2 linked regions of the Flammeovirga yaeyamensis genome follow. The protein of the gene in region 2 interacts with the protein of the main gene of each other region in a pairwise test. Links are inferred from orthologs where the notes say so. Each region holds a gene or a part of one and is shown on either strand. Other genes may lie near its edges. The genes, in order: KMW28_RS26505 and KMW28_RS18585.

What was found.
Region 1: the proteins of KMW28_RS18585 (region 2) and KMW28_RS26505 interact in binary tests that used the Escherichia coli proteins (3 or more experiments, as listed by UniProt). The link is inferred for Flammeovirga yaeyamensis from one-to-one orthologs.

The regions. Positions count from the first base shown.
Region 1 is NZ_CP076133.1:1,687,814-1,697,007, reverse strand. The notes cover bases 3,577-6,552. They hold KMW28_RS26505 (glutamate-5-semialdehyde dehydrogenase), read right to left. Parts: upstream 5,674-6,552; coding sequence 4,480-5,673; downstream 3,577-4,479. Other genes in these bases: KMW28_RS26500 (hypothetical protein), read left to right, coding at 5,905-6,552; proB (glutamate 5-kinase), read right to left, coding at 3,711-4,478. In the rest of the region: KMW28_RS26530 (carbon-nitrogen hydrolase family protein), read left to right, coding at 1-257; KMW28_RS26525 (type III PLP-dependent enzyme domain-containing protein), read left to right, coding at 294-1,703; speB (agmatinase), read left to right, coding at 1,696-2,553; KMW28_RS26515 (deoxyhypusine synthase family protein), read left to right, coding at 2,543-3,520; more of KMW28_RS26500, read left to right, coding at 6,553-6,966; KMW28_RS26495 (GAF domain-containing sensor histidine kinase), read left to right, coding at 7,057-8,247; KMW28_RS26490 (GntR family transcriptional regulator), read left to right, coding at 8,354-9,082; KMW28_RS26485 (ROK family protein), read left to right, coding at 9,126-9,194. UniProt on the Escherichia coli protein: Catalyzes the NADPH-dependent reduction of L-glutamate 5-phosphate into L-glutamate 5-semialdehyde and phosphate. The product spontaneously undergoes cyclization to form 1-pyrroline-5-carboxylate.
Region 2 is NZ_CP076132.1:4,656,865-4,665,894, forward strand. The notes cover bases 3,424-6,235. They hold KMW28_RS18585 (LytR/AlgR family response regulator transcription factor), read right to left. Parts: upstream 5,273-6,235; coding sequence 4,574-5,272; downstream 3,424-4,573. Other genes in these bases: KMW28_RS18575 (RNA polymerase sigma factor), read right to left, coding at 3,424-3,972; gloA2 (SMU1112c/YaeR family gloxylase I-like metalloprotein), read right to left, coding at 4,168-4,557; KMW28_RS18590 (sensor histidine kinase), read right to left, coding at 5,275-6,235. Outside these bases: KMW28_RS18555 (SDR family oxidoreductase), read right to left, coding at 97-891; KMW28_RS18560 (iron-containing alcohol dehydrogenase), read left to right, coding at 1,067-2,236; KMW28_RS18565 (ferric reductase-like transmembrane domain-containing protein), read right to left, coding at 2,408-3,028; KMW28_RS18570 (hypothetical protein), read right to left, coding at 3,058-3,363; more of KMW28_RS18590, read right to left, coding at 6,236-6,327; KMW28_RS18595 (serine hydrolase domain-containing protein), read right to left, coding at 6,290-8,050; KMW28_RS18600 (hypothetical protein), read right to left, coding at 8,223-8,606; KMW28_RS18605 (VIT domain-containing protein), read right to left, coding at 8,722-9,030. UniProt on the Escherichia coli protein: Member of the two-component regulatory system BtsS/BtsR, which is part of a nutrient-sensing regulatory network composed of BtsS/BtsR, the low-affinity pyruvate signaling system YpdA/YpdB and their respective target proteins, BtsT and YhjX.

The sequences.
Region 1 (9,194 bases), on a different replicon or contig from region 2:
ATGTGGCCATCACAGGAAGTGTAGGAAACCTTCCAAATGTTCATAATATGGATATACAGTTCGCTCAATCTATGGTATTTACCCCTTGCGATTTTGCTTTCCCGACGAGCGGGGTCAAAGCAGAAGCTACACCAAATACAGAAATGATTTTAATAGCAGATGTCGATCTTGATTTACTGAGAGAATTACATCAGCACGGTAATGTTAGAAACTTAAAAGACAGAAGAACAGATATTTATCATTTAGAAAAAATTTAATCGATTTTAATTACACCTCAACCATTTTATGTAAAGATGAAAAACACATACTTTGATTTAATTGAACAAAGCTATTACTTTCCACAGGAAGGTTTTGATCTCAGAGACAACTCTCTCACTTTTCATGGCGTTTCTTTGAAACATCTTATTGAAAAACACGGAACTCCTTTTCGCTTTATTTATTTACCTAAGATTGGTGATCAGATTAAAAAGGCAAGAAACTTATTCAACAGAGTCATTAAAAACAATGCTTATCAAGGCGAATATAATTTCTGCTATTGTACAAAATGTAACCACTTTTATCACGTAGTAAACGAAGCGATTAAACATAATGTCAATCTGGAAACGTCCTCTTCATTTGATATTGATTTAATCTTATCATTATATGAAAAAGGTAAAATCACTACAGATATCAAAATCATTCATAACGGATATAAAACAGAGGATTATCTAAGAAAGATTGTCGATTTACAAAAAGCGGGTTTCCACAACTCTGTGATCATTCTAGATAGTATTAACGAGTACCATCGTTTAGCAAGAATTAAAACAAAGCATGTGGTAAAGATTGGGGTGAGAATGTCCATTAACGAAGAAGCACAATCGGCTTATTATACTTCGAGATTAGGCATCCCTCAAAAGGATATATTGGAATTTTACAGAACTTATATTCATGACAACCCTAAAGTTGAATTTAAGATGTTCCATTTCTTTGTGGATTCTGGAATAAAAGATACGCCTTATTACTGGGGAGAATTTAGAAGAGCATTATCTCTTTACATCGACTTGAAGAAAGAATGCGAATCTCTAGATTCTTTGAACATGGGAGGTGGATTTCCAATTAGAAACAACTTGGGATTTGAATACAACTATGAGTACATGATCAATGAGATTGTATCAACAATCAAATCAGCTTGTGCTGAAAGTAAAATTCCCGAACCTCATTTATTTACAGAATATGGTAAATACACAGTAGGAGAAGCAGGTGCCATCATTTTCGAAGTATTAGATAAGAAAGAACAAAACGATACAGAAACATGGTACATCATCGATAACAGTTTAATGAATACCATTCCAGATGCATGGTCAATTCAGGAAAAATTCATCTTGTTACCGGTAAACAAATGGGACCATGAATATGGTAGAGTGAATATTGGAGGAATCAGTTGCGATCATTCGGATTATTACAATTCAGATGATTTAAACCAAGAGGTTTTATTACCAAAATTTGATAAAACCAAAGACAAAGAACCATTGTATTTAGGGTTCTTCCATACAGGTGCTTATCAAGATTCTGTAAGTGGATATGGTGGAATAAAGCATTGTCTGATTCCAGCTCCAAAACATGTAATCATTGATAGAGATGAAAAAGGGAATATCATAGATACGGTGTATCGTGAAGAGCAATCGGTTAGTGAAATGTTTAAAATTTTAGGATACAATGAGTAATCCATACATTTTCGCAGGTTTAGAAGAAAAGTATTCTGCTTACAGTAATGCAAATATTTTACTTCAGCCTATCCCATACGATGGAACAAGCACTTGGGGAAAAGGGGCGGACAAAGGTTTAGCTACTTTCATAGAAGCTTCTGAAAACATGGAACTTTATGATATCGAAACAGATTCTGAAGTCTATAAAAAAGGAGTATATGTTCTTCCTGAAATTGATGAAAATTCAAGTCCTGAAAAAGTGTATCAAGCTGTGTATAAGAAGACAAAAGATCTACTTGATTCAGGAAAATATCTCACTTTTTTTGGAGGGGAACATTCCATAAGTATCGGAGTAATTGATGCTTTCAAAGAGAAATACGAAAACCTTACTGTACTTCAAATTGATGCACACGCCGATCTACGACCAAGTTATCTAGGTTCGGAATTTAACCATGCTTGCGCTTTGTATCGTGCTTCTAAATCGACCAATTTAATTCAGGTGGGCATTAGAAGTATGGATGTATCTGAGAAAGAACATATGAATTTTGATAAGTGTTACTTCGCAGAAGATATTTATGGTAATTACGATTGGATGGATAAGTCAATTGATCAGATGACTGACGATGTATATCTCACTATTGATTTGGACGCATTTGATCCAGGAATAATGCCAGCAACAGGCACACCAGAGCCAGGTGGTTTTGATTGGAACACATTAATCATTTATCTCAAAAAAGTTTTTACAAAAAAGAATGTGGTTGGGTTTGATATAGTTGAATTTGCACCTATCGAAGGTTTGCACGGACCCGGATTCTTAGTTTCAAAATTGTACTACAAATTATTATCATATAAATACTATGGAAAATAAAGGAGCTATCTCTCAATATATGCTAGAGCACTTTAAACACTTCAATGCTGCTAGCTTAGTGGATGCTGCTAAAGGTTATGAAGCACAATTAGTAGCAGGGAATAAAATGATGGTTACGCTTGCAGGAGCTATGAGTACTGCAGAATTGGGGAAATCATTAGCCGAAATGATTCGACAAGATAAAATTCAGATTATCTCTTGTACAGGGGCCAACTTGGAAGAAGATGTGATGAACTTGGTAGCACATTCATTCTACAAAAGAATACCAGAATATAGAGATCTAACACCTCAACAAGAAAGAGAATTGTTGGATAGTGGTCTAAACAGAGTAACGGATACTTGTATTCCAGAAGAGGAAGCTTTTAGAAGATTACAAGATCATATCTATAAAATCTGGAAAATAGCAGAAGAAAACGGAGAAAGATATTTCCCACATGAGTACATGTATAAAATGTTGCTATCTGGGGAGTTGGAACAATATTATGAAATTGATCCTAAGAACAGTTGGTTGTTGGCTGCAGCCGAAAAGAACTTACCTATTGTTGTCCCAGGATGGGAAGATTCGACTATGGGGAACATCTTTGCTTCTTACTGTATCAAAGGAAAATTACTACCTTCTACTATGAAATCAGGTATAGAATACATGACTTGGTTGGCAGATTGGTATACAGAAAATACACAAGGAAATGGCATCGGGTTTTTCCAAATAGGTGGAGGCATTGCAGGTGATTTTCCAATTTGTGTAGTACCAATGTTGTATCAGGATTTAGAAAGACCAGAAACACCGTTTTGGAGTTATTTCTGTCAGATTTCAGATTCAACAACTAGTTATGGTTCGTATTCAGGAGCAGTCCCTAACGAGAAAATCACATGGGGAAAATTGGACGCTGATACACCGAAGTATATTGTAGAGTCAGATGCTACTATTGTAGCCCCTTTGATTTTTGCCTACTTACTAGGGTATTAGATTTTGTTTTGATAATCAAGAACTCTCAGATTGTTTGATGTATAAAATAGAGTTCTTGAGGTTGTATAATTAATGTCAGTAATTAAAGATAAATCGAGGAGTATTGCTCCTTGTATTTGTACGAGTTATTAAATAGTTTTAGTATTATAAAGATGAAAGGACGTCGCTATGCAACGTCCTTTCTTATATTTTATTGAGGCGAGAACCTCGTAAATCGTATTTCTTCTTTTAAACTTCTTTCGATAAAGTTTGATCGAGCACCATTCACTAGATACACTTCAATTCCTTTTTCGAAGCAGATTTTGGCCGCACTAATTTTGGAAGTCATTCCTCCAGTACCTAAACCATTTTCCCTTTCTTCGATATACTGATCAATATTCGATAGGTCATTCACTACTGGAATCAGTTCAGCATCATCATGTAAATTGGGGTTTTTAGTAAACAACCCTTCAATATCCGATGCGATGATGAGCAGGTTAGCATCCACCAAAGAAGCCACCAAGGCAGATAATTTATCATTATCACCTAAGATCAATTCTTCTACTGCCACTGTATCATTTTCATTAAAAATGGGAATGAAACCGTGATTCAATAACTCATCTACTGTATTTCTTGTATTTTTTCTTGATTCTTCGTTATCAAAATCTTTATAGGTCATTAAACATTGAGCCACTTTTAGATCAAAATCGCCAAAACATTCAGCATAGATCTGTAAAAGTTTAGGCTGACCAATGGCTGATAGTGCCTGCTTAGAGTGCACCATATTGTTTTTTAACCCATTAATATTGATGAACTGTTTAGCAGTTGCAACAGCTCCCGAAGAAACCAAAATGATATCGTATCGATCTCTTAAAGCAAGAATTTGTCGACCAATATTTTCTATTTTACCTCGTGAAATTAGTTTGGTACCTGCCGTTAAAGTGGAGGTGCCAATTTTCACTACAATTCTTGGCTTCATTTTAATTACGTGTTTGTCCGTTACCCGAAATAAACCATTTGTTAGATACGAGCTGAGCCAATCCAACAGGTCCTCTAAAGTGTAACTTTTGTGTACTAATGGCAATCTCAGCACCAAAGCCAAACTGTCCACCATCTGTAAACCTCGATGAGGCATTGTGATAAACTGCTGCACAATCTACTTCATACTGGTAAGCAGTGGCCACTTCTTTATCATTTGTGATAATCACAGCAGAATGTCCTCCAGAATACTTGTTGATAGTGTTTACTGCCGATACTTTATCAGGAGTTACGGTAAATAAGATTTTCTCTGATAAAAATTCCTCTGGCATTAATGCATCTACATCGGCTTTTTGAGCTAAGGAAGTGAAAGTAGTTACTTGATCATCACCTAAAACTTCTAAACCAAAATCGGTTGCTTTTTGAGCCAATTGAGCTACTTTATCAGCTAATTGAGGAATCTCTTGATCGAACAATACTTTGTCGATCGCGTTACAAACACTCAAACGACTTTTACCATTTAAGACAATATCGATGGCCATATCAAAATCTACATCCTTATGGATATAGATAAAGTTATTTCCACGTCCACTAATCATCAAAGGAACGTTCGTCGTTTGTTTGATATAATTAATCAGACCTTCACCACCTCTCGGGATAATTAAGTCCAATTGATATGTATTTTCCGAAAGCATTTTTTGTGTAGCAGCACGATCTATGTCTAAATACTCCACATAGTCTTCGCTGACATCATTAGATTTTAATGCTTTTTTCCAAAGGTCGACTAAAACCAGATTCGAATTTCTAGCTTCTTTGCCACCTTTTAATAGGATCTTGTTTCCAGATTTAAAAGCACTTACTGCAGCCTCGATAGTTACATCAGGACGCGATTCGTAAATAATAAGAATACGACCAAAAGGAACCACACGATTTTCTACAGTCATCCCATTGGGGTGTTCGTAAGCACTTAATACTTTCCCCTCGGGGTCTTCCAAACCTAAAACTTCAGCTACAGAACCTACCATACCCTTCACTTTTTTGTCATCCACTTTTAGACGATCCACCAAAGTGGGGTCAAGGTCTCCTGCCTTTTCTAAATCCAACTTGTTGGCCTCGATAATCGATGAAGCATGATCTTCAATCAACATCGCCAAATCTTTTAGCACATTGTTCTTCTTCTCTGTGGAAAGTATCATCTTCTTTATAAGTTATTGTTAGTTATCCCACAATCGCTTTGTGGTTTGGAATTAATTCTCACAATATACGGCGATATTATCAAAGAATTTAATATTTAATTGATAAATTAATAATAATAGATCTAAACCATTGATATTTTTCAATTTTATACTGCTTTTTTATTTTATTAAATTAAATAGTAATTTGATGTTTAAATTGGAACTTTGACCTAGTTTAAACATAAATTATATATGTATTTCGAAGGAACTATATCCATTGACCCATCTCAATTGACGCATATTGAGAAAGTTAAACCAACAAAAGCATTCAAAAGAGTATTTTATTATTTGACCTTAGGAAATGTTTCTGATCAAGTAGAAAAAGAAACATTTACGGCGGTTTCTATCCTACAACAATTAAATGATGTACTGATTCATTTAGGTATTGATAATATTGTTCGATTATCACACGATGGTATCGATTTTTATTTAGATAAATACGGTAAGGAAGGCGATCTTAAAGAAGCTTTTGATAAATACGATTTAGAAATTGATCATTCCATGTCAACACACTACGAGAAGCTGGTGATGGTAATGGAACATGACGATACTACTTTTAAATATTTATTAGAAATTGATATTAACCGTACCCACAAAGTAGGAGAGTATCCTATTGAAATGAAGGTGACCGGTTTATTAAATCAGTTTAAAAAATCGGATAAAGATCGTACGGCTGTAGAATCAGAAATGTCTGATATTTTCAAAGATCAAGAAGCTTATAATAAGTTTAAGGCATCCAAACAATATGAATTTGAGCAGTTTTTGAACGAAATTAAAATGGCTATCATCAAATTGATGAAAGTAGATGATGTCATTACCAAAACAAAAACGAAGGTGGTTGTACCTAAAAATAAGGTACAAGAAGAATCAGATATTCGATACGATCAATCCTTCGGACAATATGGAGTTCATTATGGTTATTATGGTTTCTCGGATTTCCTTTTCTACAGCATGTTATGGTCGAATATGAGTCATACAAATAATATTACCATGTATGAAACTCACTTGGAATCGGACATGGGAGAAGAATTAGGTTTCTTCGATGAAGTCGATACTTCTTCGGATTATTTTAATGATGAGGTGGAGACAGATTATCACGACCTTGAAACTGAAAGTGAAGATTACTCATCAGACGATTTTGAATCAAACGATACTGGTTTTGAAAGTACGGAAGATTCAGGAAGCTGGTTCGATTTCGGTGGAGATAGTGATAGTGATTGGGGTGGTTTTGATGATTTTGATTCTGATTGGTAATATTTAAAGAATTTAAATAAAAAGGCTTTTATACTTCGGTGTAGAAGTCTTTTTTTTATATTTTTATTTGTATTGATATTATTTGTTTAAATGAAGACACCAAAAAAGCCAGAGAACGAGTTTCAAAGAATTAAAGATTTGTATTCCTACAATGTTTTGGATACTCTAAATGATATTGATTTTGATTATATCACTCAAATGGCTGCACAAATATGTCAAACAAAAATATCAGTGGTTAGTCTTGTAGATCGAGAACGACAGTGGTTTAAATCTAAATTTGGTATTGATGCCGCTGAAACACCAAGAGATGTTTCATTTTGTGGTCATGCGATCTTAGAACCCGATAAAATGTTGGAAGTAAGCGATGCTCGATTAGACGAAAGGTTTGCCGACAATCCTCTAGTTACAGGAGCCCCTCATGTTACTTTTTATGCTGGAATCCCTTTAGTTACCGAAGAAGGAAATGCATTGGGTACATTATGTGTAATTGATGATCAACCCAAAGAACTCAACGATTATCAAAAAGAAAGTCTGAAGATATTAACACATCAAGTAGTCCGACTTTTAGAATTAAGGAAAAGAACACTTCAGATAGAAAAAAATAATCAGGAACTGACTAAATATTCAGAACACTTAAAAGACTTCATTCAGATTTCTACTCAGAATATGAATGGACCTGTTCTTAGTATGAATAGTATTATCAACTTAGCTCTTTTAAAACAACCCGACCCACAGATAGAAAGCTACTTAAAAAGAATATCGAGAGAAATTGATATCCTGCAAGACTTAATGAGGGATTTTGAAAAGTACGATGAAATTGTAAAAAGAAAAGAGAACCTTGAAATCTATTGCCTCAAAGATTTAACTAGGGACTTTAACGATTTCTTATCCCAATATTCTAACATATATACCATTAATATTCATTCTGATCTAGAACATCTGGTAATTGATCAGAAAAATATAATAGAAATTTTTCATCAATTGGTTAGCTTCTTTATTGGTTACTCCAACAAAAAAGTACTTGATTTTGATTTAACGATTCTTGAAAACTACTTCAACTATGAATTTGAGTTGAAGGTAAAAAAATTGACCATTGAAAAAGATCATCTAAAAAATATTTTTGATCCTTTTATAAGTAAAATCTTAAATCAGAAAAACGATAAAAAAATCAAGAAAGATTTGTCTCTAATACACAAGCTTATTAGCATGAAAGGTGGGAAAATTAATGTGACTTCTAATGAAGAGGATGGGACAGTTATTTATTTCTCTATTGAAAAATAAAAAATTAGCTAACAAAGGTTAACCTAAATAAAAACTTTGTTATGAGTGTTGATAATACAATAATAAATGAGCACATTTGTTATGTTCAAACATATAAACATAATATATGAACATTACAATAAACCATAACTCAGCATTACCACTTCATAAGCAAATAGAAAATGTATTGAGAGATTTAATCGATACAGGAGAGTATGACAATGGAAAACTATTTCCTAAAGAAGTAGATATCAGTAATCGTCTTGGTGTTTCTAGAAATACTGTGAGACAGGCCATCAATACGTTGGTGACAGAAGGATTATTGATAAGAAAGAAGGGAGTAGGAACAACTGTAGCTGAAAAGAAAATTCAAACGAAGTTATCTGAGTGGCATAGTTTCACTCAAGAAATGAATAATAAAGGAATTCCTTTTAAAAACTATAAAGTCCAATTAACCAAAGTGAAAGCAACGGAAGAATTGGCTTTATTACTTTCAATAGAAGAAGGAAAGGAAATCATGAAATTGGAAAGAATTAGAGGCGACAAGGACATGCCATTTGTGCACTTTGTTTCATGGTTTCATCCAAAAATTGATTTTGACGAGAACGAATCATTCGAGAAACCTTTGTATGATATTATAGAGGAAAGATCGAATATTATCCTTACAAAATCTTCAGAAGAATTATTGGCTATGTTGGCAGACAAACAATTGGCCCTAGATTTAAAAGTAGAAGAAGGATCGCCAGTTTTATTTAGAAAAAGAGCAGTGGCTGATCCAGGAGGTAGAGTGATGGAAATTAATCATGGGTATTATCGAGGAGATCGTTTTACCTATCAGATCGAGATTAACCGATAACTACCACAGCACTTACATTAAATGAACTGAAATTACTTATTAAATGAGACTAGACGCTAACAACGAAACAACCTATATACTTACTGCTGATATCGGCGGGAGTCACATTACG
Region 2 (9,030 bases):
GTTTCATTATGTTGTTTTAACACTTAATCGAACAAGTAAAAAGTATTACAAAAGTTAGACTATAAAAAAAGGTGCTTAATTAAGCACCTTTCAATTTTATTTTAAACCGTAGGTATTACGGACCATTTTCTCTGCTACTTTATCAGGTAAAAATCTTTTTGCAAAGGCCAACAATCCTGCATTACCTCCTGACACATAAATTGGAGAAGGTGCTTTCTTCAATATCACATTCATGACTGTATTTGAAATTACGGTAGCTGACTCTGCTTTCGACATACTCGATTTTACACTTTGTCGAATATTATCTGCATATGGGAAGTACTCAGACTCCTCAGAACAGTTAAAGTCGGGAACAATATTCGATGCAATATGATTAGGCTCAACTAATGCAACGTGAACATTAAACTCCTTCATTTCGCTTCTCAACGATTGTGTATATCCGGATAGGGCAAACTTCGTTGCACAGTAACTTGAATAATAAGGAGCAGCAAATCGACCGTTTAATGAACCGATATTTACAATGGTACCCGCTCTTCTTTCTCTCATTTGTGGCAAAATCTTCTTTGTCAATTGAATTAAACCAAAGAAATTCACCTCAAATAAAAATCTTAATTTTTCAAGACTGGTTTCCTCTACAGGACCAATTTGCGACTGGCCTGCATTGTTTACCAAAACATCTATTCTTTGATCTTTAATTTCGTTCCAGCATGCATCAATACTTTCTGGAGAGGCAATATCTAAAGCTACATACTGAACTCCCTCCAACTTGTCTTTTATAGTATCTGGGTTTCTAGATGTACCTATAACTTTGTATCCTTTCTCTAAAGCTGACTTTGCAATGGACTTCCCAATTCCGGAAGATGCACCTGTAATAAAGATCGTTTGTTTCATGATAAAATTTTGATTTAGTGCGAATTTATAGAATTCAGTCAAATGAAGTAGTAAATCCATCAAATTTTAAAACAAAATATTAGTCATTTTAGTAATATGTGTTGATCTTTATTCTAATTAAGAATACGCATCACATCCGTTCGACTTATTATTTAAATCATACATAACCGATCACATGAAAAACTTTGAATTGTGGAACCCAACACGTTTGGTATTTGGAGAAAATCAATTAGAAAACGTACACAAGCACATTCCTGCAGGTGTTAAGAATATTTTATTAGTATTTGGTGGAGGTAGCATTAAGAAAAATGGTGTACACGAAACCGTTACTGCTGCATTAAAAGACTACAACGTCGTTGACTTTGGTGGTATTGAGCCTAACCCTCGCTACGAAACAATTATGAAGGCTAGAGAAGTGGCATTAAAAGAAAATGTAGACTTTATTTTAGCTGTTGGTGGTGGATCTGTTATCGATGCTTGTAAGTTTTTATGTGTAGCTACTCCATATACGGATGGTGACCCTTGGGACATTATCACAAAGCGTTTGGGTAAAGTAGTGACAGAGGCGATTCCTTTTGGTACAGTGCTTACATTACCAGCCACTGGATCTGAAATGAACTCTGGTTCTGTAGTTACTAGAGAATCATCAAAAGAAAAATTAGCTTTTGGAGGTCCATTGTGTTTCCCTAAATTCTCTGTTTTAGATCCTAGAGTTGTTGCTTCACTTCCTGAGCGTCAAATTGTGAATGGTATTACAGATGCTTTCACACACGTGTTAGAACAATACCTTACTTACCCTGCTGATGCTCCATTACAGGATCGTTTTGCTGAAGGTATTCTTCAAACTTTAGTAGAAATTGGACCTAAAGTGATTCACAATCCATCGGACAGTACGGTAGCAGGTAACTTTATGTTCTGCTGTACTATGGCGTTGAATGGTTTGATTCAACAAGGTGTGCCTACCGATTGGGCTACTCACATGATTGGTCACGAGTTAACGGCATTGTTTGAAATAGACCATGCACGTACTTTGGCGATTATTGGCCCTAACTTATACCGAGTGATGTTCAACAATAAAAAAGAGAAGTTGGCACAGTACGGCGAAAGAGTTTGGGGAATTACAGAGGGAAGCTTAGAAGAAAAAGCACAGAAAACGATAGAAAGAACTGTTGAGTTCTTCCATTCTATGGGCATCAAAACTAAGATCTCTGATTATACTGAAGATTACTCTGAAGTTGCCAAAACCATTACTTCACGCTTTGAAGAAAGAAAGTGGATGGGTCTTGGAGAAAGAGGTGATGTGACCTTAGAAAAAGTAGAAGAAATTGTAGAAATGAGTCTTTAGTGCTCGAATCTTCATCTATAAAAAAGAGCTTGTGATAGTATTATCGCAAGCTCTTACTTTTTATTCTAATCCCTTTTTTCTGGATTCTGTAAACAACTTTTGATAGTTGTTCTTTTTATAAAAACGTCTTTTCGTCTAAAACTACCAATGTTAGTATAGTTTCTATGAAGTTCATTTTTTTCTTTTCAATCTGAATGCTATGATGTGTTCTTTTACATCAGGGATTCTGATGATAAATCCAATCCCTACTACCACAGCATAAATTATCCATGTTTTTTCCAAAAGAGCCACATGTAGTAAACTTAAGATAACAGCTACATAGGCATACTTCTGAAGTTTCTTCCACTTCTTTTTTAAACGTTTCATCGATTTTCTATTCGATGTTAACAACAGTGGAATTAATGTTAATACAGCAATGAAACCAGCTACATAATTTACTTGAGTAAAGGTTTCCATAAATCCTTCCATCCATATAAAAATGATAAAGTGAAGGATACTCCAAACGGCAGCAGCAATACCCATTGCTTGACGTACAAAAAGATTATTTACCCCAAACAAGATAAAGAACGGAGTACATGTTAAAACAGCAGTTAACCATCGGATAGCAAATTCACCAGTAACGTGATACAACATATCCAATGTGGTTCGATCTCCTTTACCCATGCTTTCTACTAGCGATAGAGTAAAGCCATCGCTCCAATCCACTTGTATCATTTTCGTTAAAACGATAAGAGGTAATGCAGTAAGGATTGTCACGATAATCCAGCCGTAGTTTCGTTTAATGAATGCCATTCTTTTTTGTTTGTTAGGTATATGAAAGTTTAATCTTCTTTATTTTCTTCTTGATGATGTACTTCTGATGATCTCATTTTAAAGTCCTTCATGAACTTCTCTCTGTGCATCATGGCTCTTCTATTTTTAAATGGTGGTCGACCACCTCTTCCAAACAAGATTTTTGACATGGCCAATAAACCTAAGGATTGAAGGAAAGAGATCGTAGTTAACCCGAATATTACAGGCATCAGCCAGTTCCACAATTGCATAAATATAAATGTGATGGCTGTGATAGCTACTGCTCCAAAAACTATTTTCTTCGCTATGAATTTTTTCTTTGAAAACTTTTCCATGATTTCTTATTCTTTATTCATCATCTAATCGATGACTTGTTGTACCATAATTTTCAGCAATTAGTCTTTCATCAGTTTGAAGAGACTTTCCAATTGCTCTCTTAGATACAATACCGCATATCTTTTTCTGCTTATAAGGGTGTTGACCGTGAGTCCTGTAAAATCAGAGATTTGTTTAAAACTGTAGCCTTCTAATTCATGCCACTCGAAGACCTCCCTCTGTTCTTTGGGCAATTCCTCTAACCTCAATTGAATTTCTTCCCAGATCATATCTTTCATTAACTGTTCATCGGGCATAGTTTCCAATGAGGGAAGTAAGTCCATAAGGTTTAAACCTTCATCATCATCATTTACTTTTTGATCTTCGATAGAAAGTGGTTTCTTTTTTCTACGGTAATCAACAATCTTATTTTTTGCGACAGTATAGAGCCAAGAGATTGATTTGCGCAAATCTGAGATCTCATCAAATCCTCCGACAAAACTCAAAAACACATCTTGTGCGATGTCTTCTGCATCTTCCATTGAACCAATTTTCCCTTTGATGTAATTCGTCAAACGGCCTTGTTCCTCATGGTATGTGTCTTCGATATTTTGTTTTTTCCCTGTCATAAATATTGTATCTACCTATTAAGTCGATTAAGGGAAGATTATATTTTAAGAAAAGTGATATTTTTTCAAATAATTTTCAGAAAGTGGTTTTTTGAATAGTTTAAAGCGATTTTTATCAAATTATTTTTTGGGGCTAGGTAGTAGAATTTAGAAATTTTCTGATGAAAAAACCTAAGAAAACAAATCGCATCCAAATTATAATTCATATAATTCTAATGGCAATTGATCTGGATCTTCAAAAAATACGAATCGTTTGTTGGTATGTGGATCAATCATAATTTCTCCTGTTTCCACACCTTTGTCATTTAATTGTTGAATAACTTCTTCGATATTCTCTACTGCAAAGCATAAATGTCGTAAACCTCGAGCCTCTGGGTAAGACGGTCGTTCAGGGGTGTTTGGGAAGCTGAAAAGTTCTATCAAATACTCTCCTTGAAATGCTAAATCTAGTTTCCAAGAATCTCGTGCTTCACGATAGACTTCCTGAATCACCTCAAAACCCATCACTTCAGTGTAAAACTTTTTAGAACGTTGGTAATCATCACAGATGATAGCGATATGATGGAGTCTTTTTAATTTTAGCATTATTATTCTTTAATTTTTAAATACTTAGCAATCTTTTGAAGGCTACACTTTGTCGCTCACTTACTTCCACTTCATTACCACAACTAAGAGTGAGCTTCAGTTTTCCTTTGAACCAAGTATCAATATCTTTTATCTGATTAACATTGATGAGTTGTTGCCGGTTAACCCTGAAGAAAAAAGAAGGATCTAGACGACTTTCGATTTGGTTTAATGACTTATGAAGCAAAGGAGATTTATCGTCAAAAAAAACTTTAGTGTAGTTTCCTTCTGTTTCAAAAAGTGATATCTTACTCAGTTTTGCTAGATAACAGTCGTCAGAATCTTTGATAAAAATTGAATTATCCATTCCTAGTTGAGGGGCTTCCTCTACATCATGATTTAACTTCTGTAATGCAACATCTAACCTTTGCTGAGTAATTGGCTTCAACAAATAATCAATCGTACTGTAATCAAATGATTTAATAGCATATTGATCATAAGCAGTCGTAAATATAATATTTGGAATCTGATTTAAACTATTCAATATTCTAAAGCCATCCATATCCGGAAGGTGAATATCCAAAAAAATAAGTTCTGGATTCAATTCTCCAATTAGCTGAATTGCTTCTTCTCCTGTTTCTGCTTCTCCTACAATTTCAATTTCCTTGTGCTTTTTTAAAAGATGATTTAGTTCTAACCGAGCCAAGTTAGAATCTTCTACAATTATAGCTTTCATAATTAGTTTGGTTTAATAGTTATTTGTGCTGTTACAGAATGGTCTTTTTCAAAAATCTTAAAGTCGGCAGAATTATTCAACTCCGAAATTAATCTTTGTTCAAGATTCCTCAAACCTATTCCATTTCCTGGAGATCCTCTTAATGATCCTTGATTTTTTACATAAATAAATACCTCATTATTTTTATCAAAAACATGAACTTCGATACTGCTGCCTTTATTTATATCTCCATGTTTTATCGCATTTTCCAATAATAATTGAATGGACAAAGGGGGAATTTCAATATCCAATAAACGATCGTTCACTTTTAAAATAAACTCCACTTTATCTCCAAAGTGAAGTTGATTGAGTTGAATATAGCTTTTCACAATCTCAATTTCTTCCTCCAAATGAACTAGTGTTTTGTTCTGATAATTTAATATGTACCTCAATAGTTCAGAAACATGTACTAAAGATTCTCTTGCTGATTCTGCATCAATCAATATCAAAGAGCGAATATTATTGATGGCATTAAAAAGGAAATGAGGACTTAATTGATCTTTTAAATTAGAAAGTTCTAACTGCTTCAACTCTAGAGATAGTTTTAATTTATCTGTTTCTATCTTTTTCTGATTCTCAAAATATTTATAGTTAAAATAAATCAGTGACCAAATTGAAAGCACCATCAACATACTAAACATATAAGGTAAGACTTCAAATTCACCTTCGAGATAATTCAACTCTTCAAACTCAAAAACAATAAAAAAACATAGATCAATAATAGTCTTTAAGAAAGATATTATCATCAACACTGCTATACCTTTTAATATTGTGATGAGAATAGGTGTATTTTGAATAATAATTTTTGAATAAAAATACCTCAAGAACAGACTTATCATAAAGCCTGTTCCTGCGATAACTATTGAATAAAATATTGCTTCAAAATTGCATGTGAAGTATTGTGTTTGGAAAGTAACATTGATAGCATAAAGTATTACCCAACCTATCGTATTTGTTATCCAAAACTCTCTCCTTGCATTAAAGAGCAGATTTAATTCTTTTGAATTCGAATCCATTATAATATAAGTTTCCGTTGTCTAACACCATCAAATAAGTTCCAGTATTTCTCCCTATTCCTGCTTCTTGAGCAGTAGAATCATCTACTATTTTAAAAAATGGCTGTGGCAGACTGTCATTCGTTTTCGATTGAAGAAAAGCTTGAAGTACCCCATCTGTTTCTTTAAGTTCTAGTTTGGCTGTCGAAAAATTGAAAGTTTTTGCTTCTCCACAAGAGATGGCATTGATGGCTTCGTACTTACCTAATCGGTTTTTCCAAGAATCTGTAATTTGCTTATTATCAAACTTATTTCCAACATATCCTTCTCTTCCTGTATGAACACTTACTGATTTTACTAAAATCTCGTTGCCTACCTTTACAAATCTATATTTCTGATTTAACTGAGGGATAAAGTAAAAAAGGGAGTCGTTTTGTTTTTCAAAATCTGCAGTAAAGCTTCCTATTTTTAGATGAAATCTGTCAATACTATCCACATCAACTTTGTATGTTCCGATAGTATATGTTCCTAAAATTTCTTTCGGAGAAGGTATTTCTGTTTTTGCCTCTTGAAATTGTGCTCTATTTACGACACTTAGTTTAGCTTTCAATTCTTTTTCGGTGTTCAAATAATCTAGTAATACCGATCGAGCACTCACATAACCTGCATCTGTATTCGACATGACTACCACTCCTACTTTTAGTTCAGGAATATATTTATAGTCTGCATGAAAAGAAGGTGTATCTCCTCCATGACCATACATTTTAACTTCTTTCGTTGAGTTCTTTTTATTGTTGACTGTTACTTCTTGAACAGTTAAAGCATAAGCAGTACCCTCCCAATCATCAAGTAGTTTGGTCTTAGTAAATCTCTCCTTTTCCATTTCATTGATACTCGTTTTATGCATCAGTTTTCCCGATGATGACTTCCCTTTGTTGATCATCATCATCATGAATTTACTCATATCTAAAACATTAGAATTAATCCCTCCGATACTTGGAATGACACTACTTTCTTGAATTTGTTCATTCTTCAAGTAACTCACCGGAATGTTTTTATTCACAGTAGAATTTTTCATACCTAAAGATTGAAAGATCTCTTTATTGATGTATTCTGAATAATTCATGCCGCTTTCTCTTTCGATAAGTTCCCCCAATAACATGTAGCCGACATTAGAATAAGAAGTAAAATAATTTCTAGGCGATGCCATCTTTTGTTTATTCAAAGCATCTATTATCCATTCATTTTTTGGTAATTCTTCTGTAAACATTCCATTTAGAATATCATTAGGAAGTCCCGATGTATGTGTTAGAATATCTTTGATGTAAATGTTGTTATCTGTATCAAAATCTGATTTTATTGTTAGTTCAGGAATATACTTTTGAATAGGATCATCTAAAGATAACTTCTGTTCCTCTTGAAGTTTTAGAAGTGATAACGCAGTAAATGATTTTGTTATTGAACCGACTCTGTAAATACTTTGATCGCTGGCTTTTATTTCTTCTTCTTTGTTCGAATAGCCATACCCATTGGAATAAACTACTTTTTCGTTGTCAACAATAGCAATACTTACTCCTACAGTTTTCTTTGCTTCAATTTTTGCGTTAAAAATGCTATCGATAGTATTTTTAGTTTCGGGTTTGATAGAATTGAAAGTTTGTCCAAATACTACTCCTGATGATACAATTTCAGCTGCTACAAAAAGTGCGACTATTCTAAGGATGATTCTGATTTTCTTTTTCATGGTTGGATTTCGTTTTTATTTTCACAATGATTATGATACAATAATCCAACAATCCTTTCCGACATCACACCATTATTTGATGAACGCATGACGCTAATGATGAACGCAGATTGAACATAAAAAAAGAGCACACTTCCTAAAAAGTATGCCCTATTTGGATAACGAACAATTGTTATTTCTTCTTTTTCTTAAGCTTTTCGACTTTGTCTTTTAAAAGCTCGATGATATCATCTTTATCTTTTAGTTGAGATTTCAGAATCTTGATTTGGTCTTTCAACAATGCTACCTCATCAGATGCTGTTTCTGTTTTCTCTTTTTTCTTCTTTTTGATTTCGACATGGATGTTTTCTGTTCCATCCTCATCTTTTACTTCATCGACGTTGACATCTACAAAATCAGTTTTTTGCTTTACATCATCCATTGCACCTTGAACAGCATCAAATACATTTTTGATCGTATTTTTTACTTTTTCCTTTTGTGCGTCGTCGTTCATTCTTGGAAACACAAAATCATTTAAGATGTCCTCAAATGGATTGTGTGGGTCTTTTTTGCTCATGGCTTAATTAATTTGACATTTTTAAAAATAAATGGAGAACGAAGTTCTGAAGAAGTATTCATTCTCCATTGTTTAAGTTAACGAAATTAAATGGGATTGGGTTGAGTATTTCTCATTAATTTGATGATTTATAATTCACCGTACCTACTTCATACACCTGTTTTCCTACTCCTTGAAGTTGTAAGTTAAGCTCCTGCTTGTCCTCACCTTCTGATGCATAATTAGAATAAACCAATGTCCTTAAGCTCACAGGACCAAATAGAGACTGCTTATTGTTCCCGAAATAATGCACCTTAATGATAAAATCTCCATTATAACCGTATTTCAGTCTAAATTCCTCTGGACCATAACCTCTCGTAAAATCTTGAGACATACGACCTCCTATTTTTGTATTCTTATGACTATAAAAACATTTTTCTTCCAA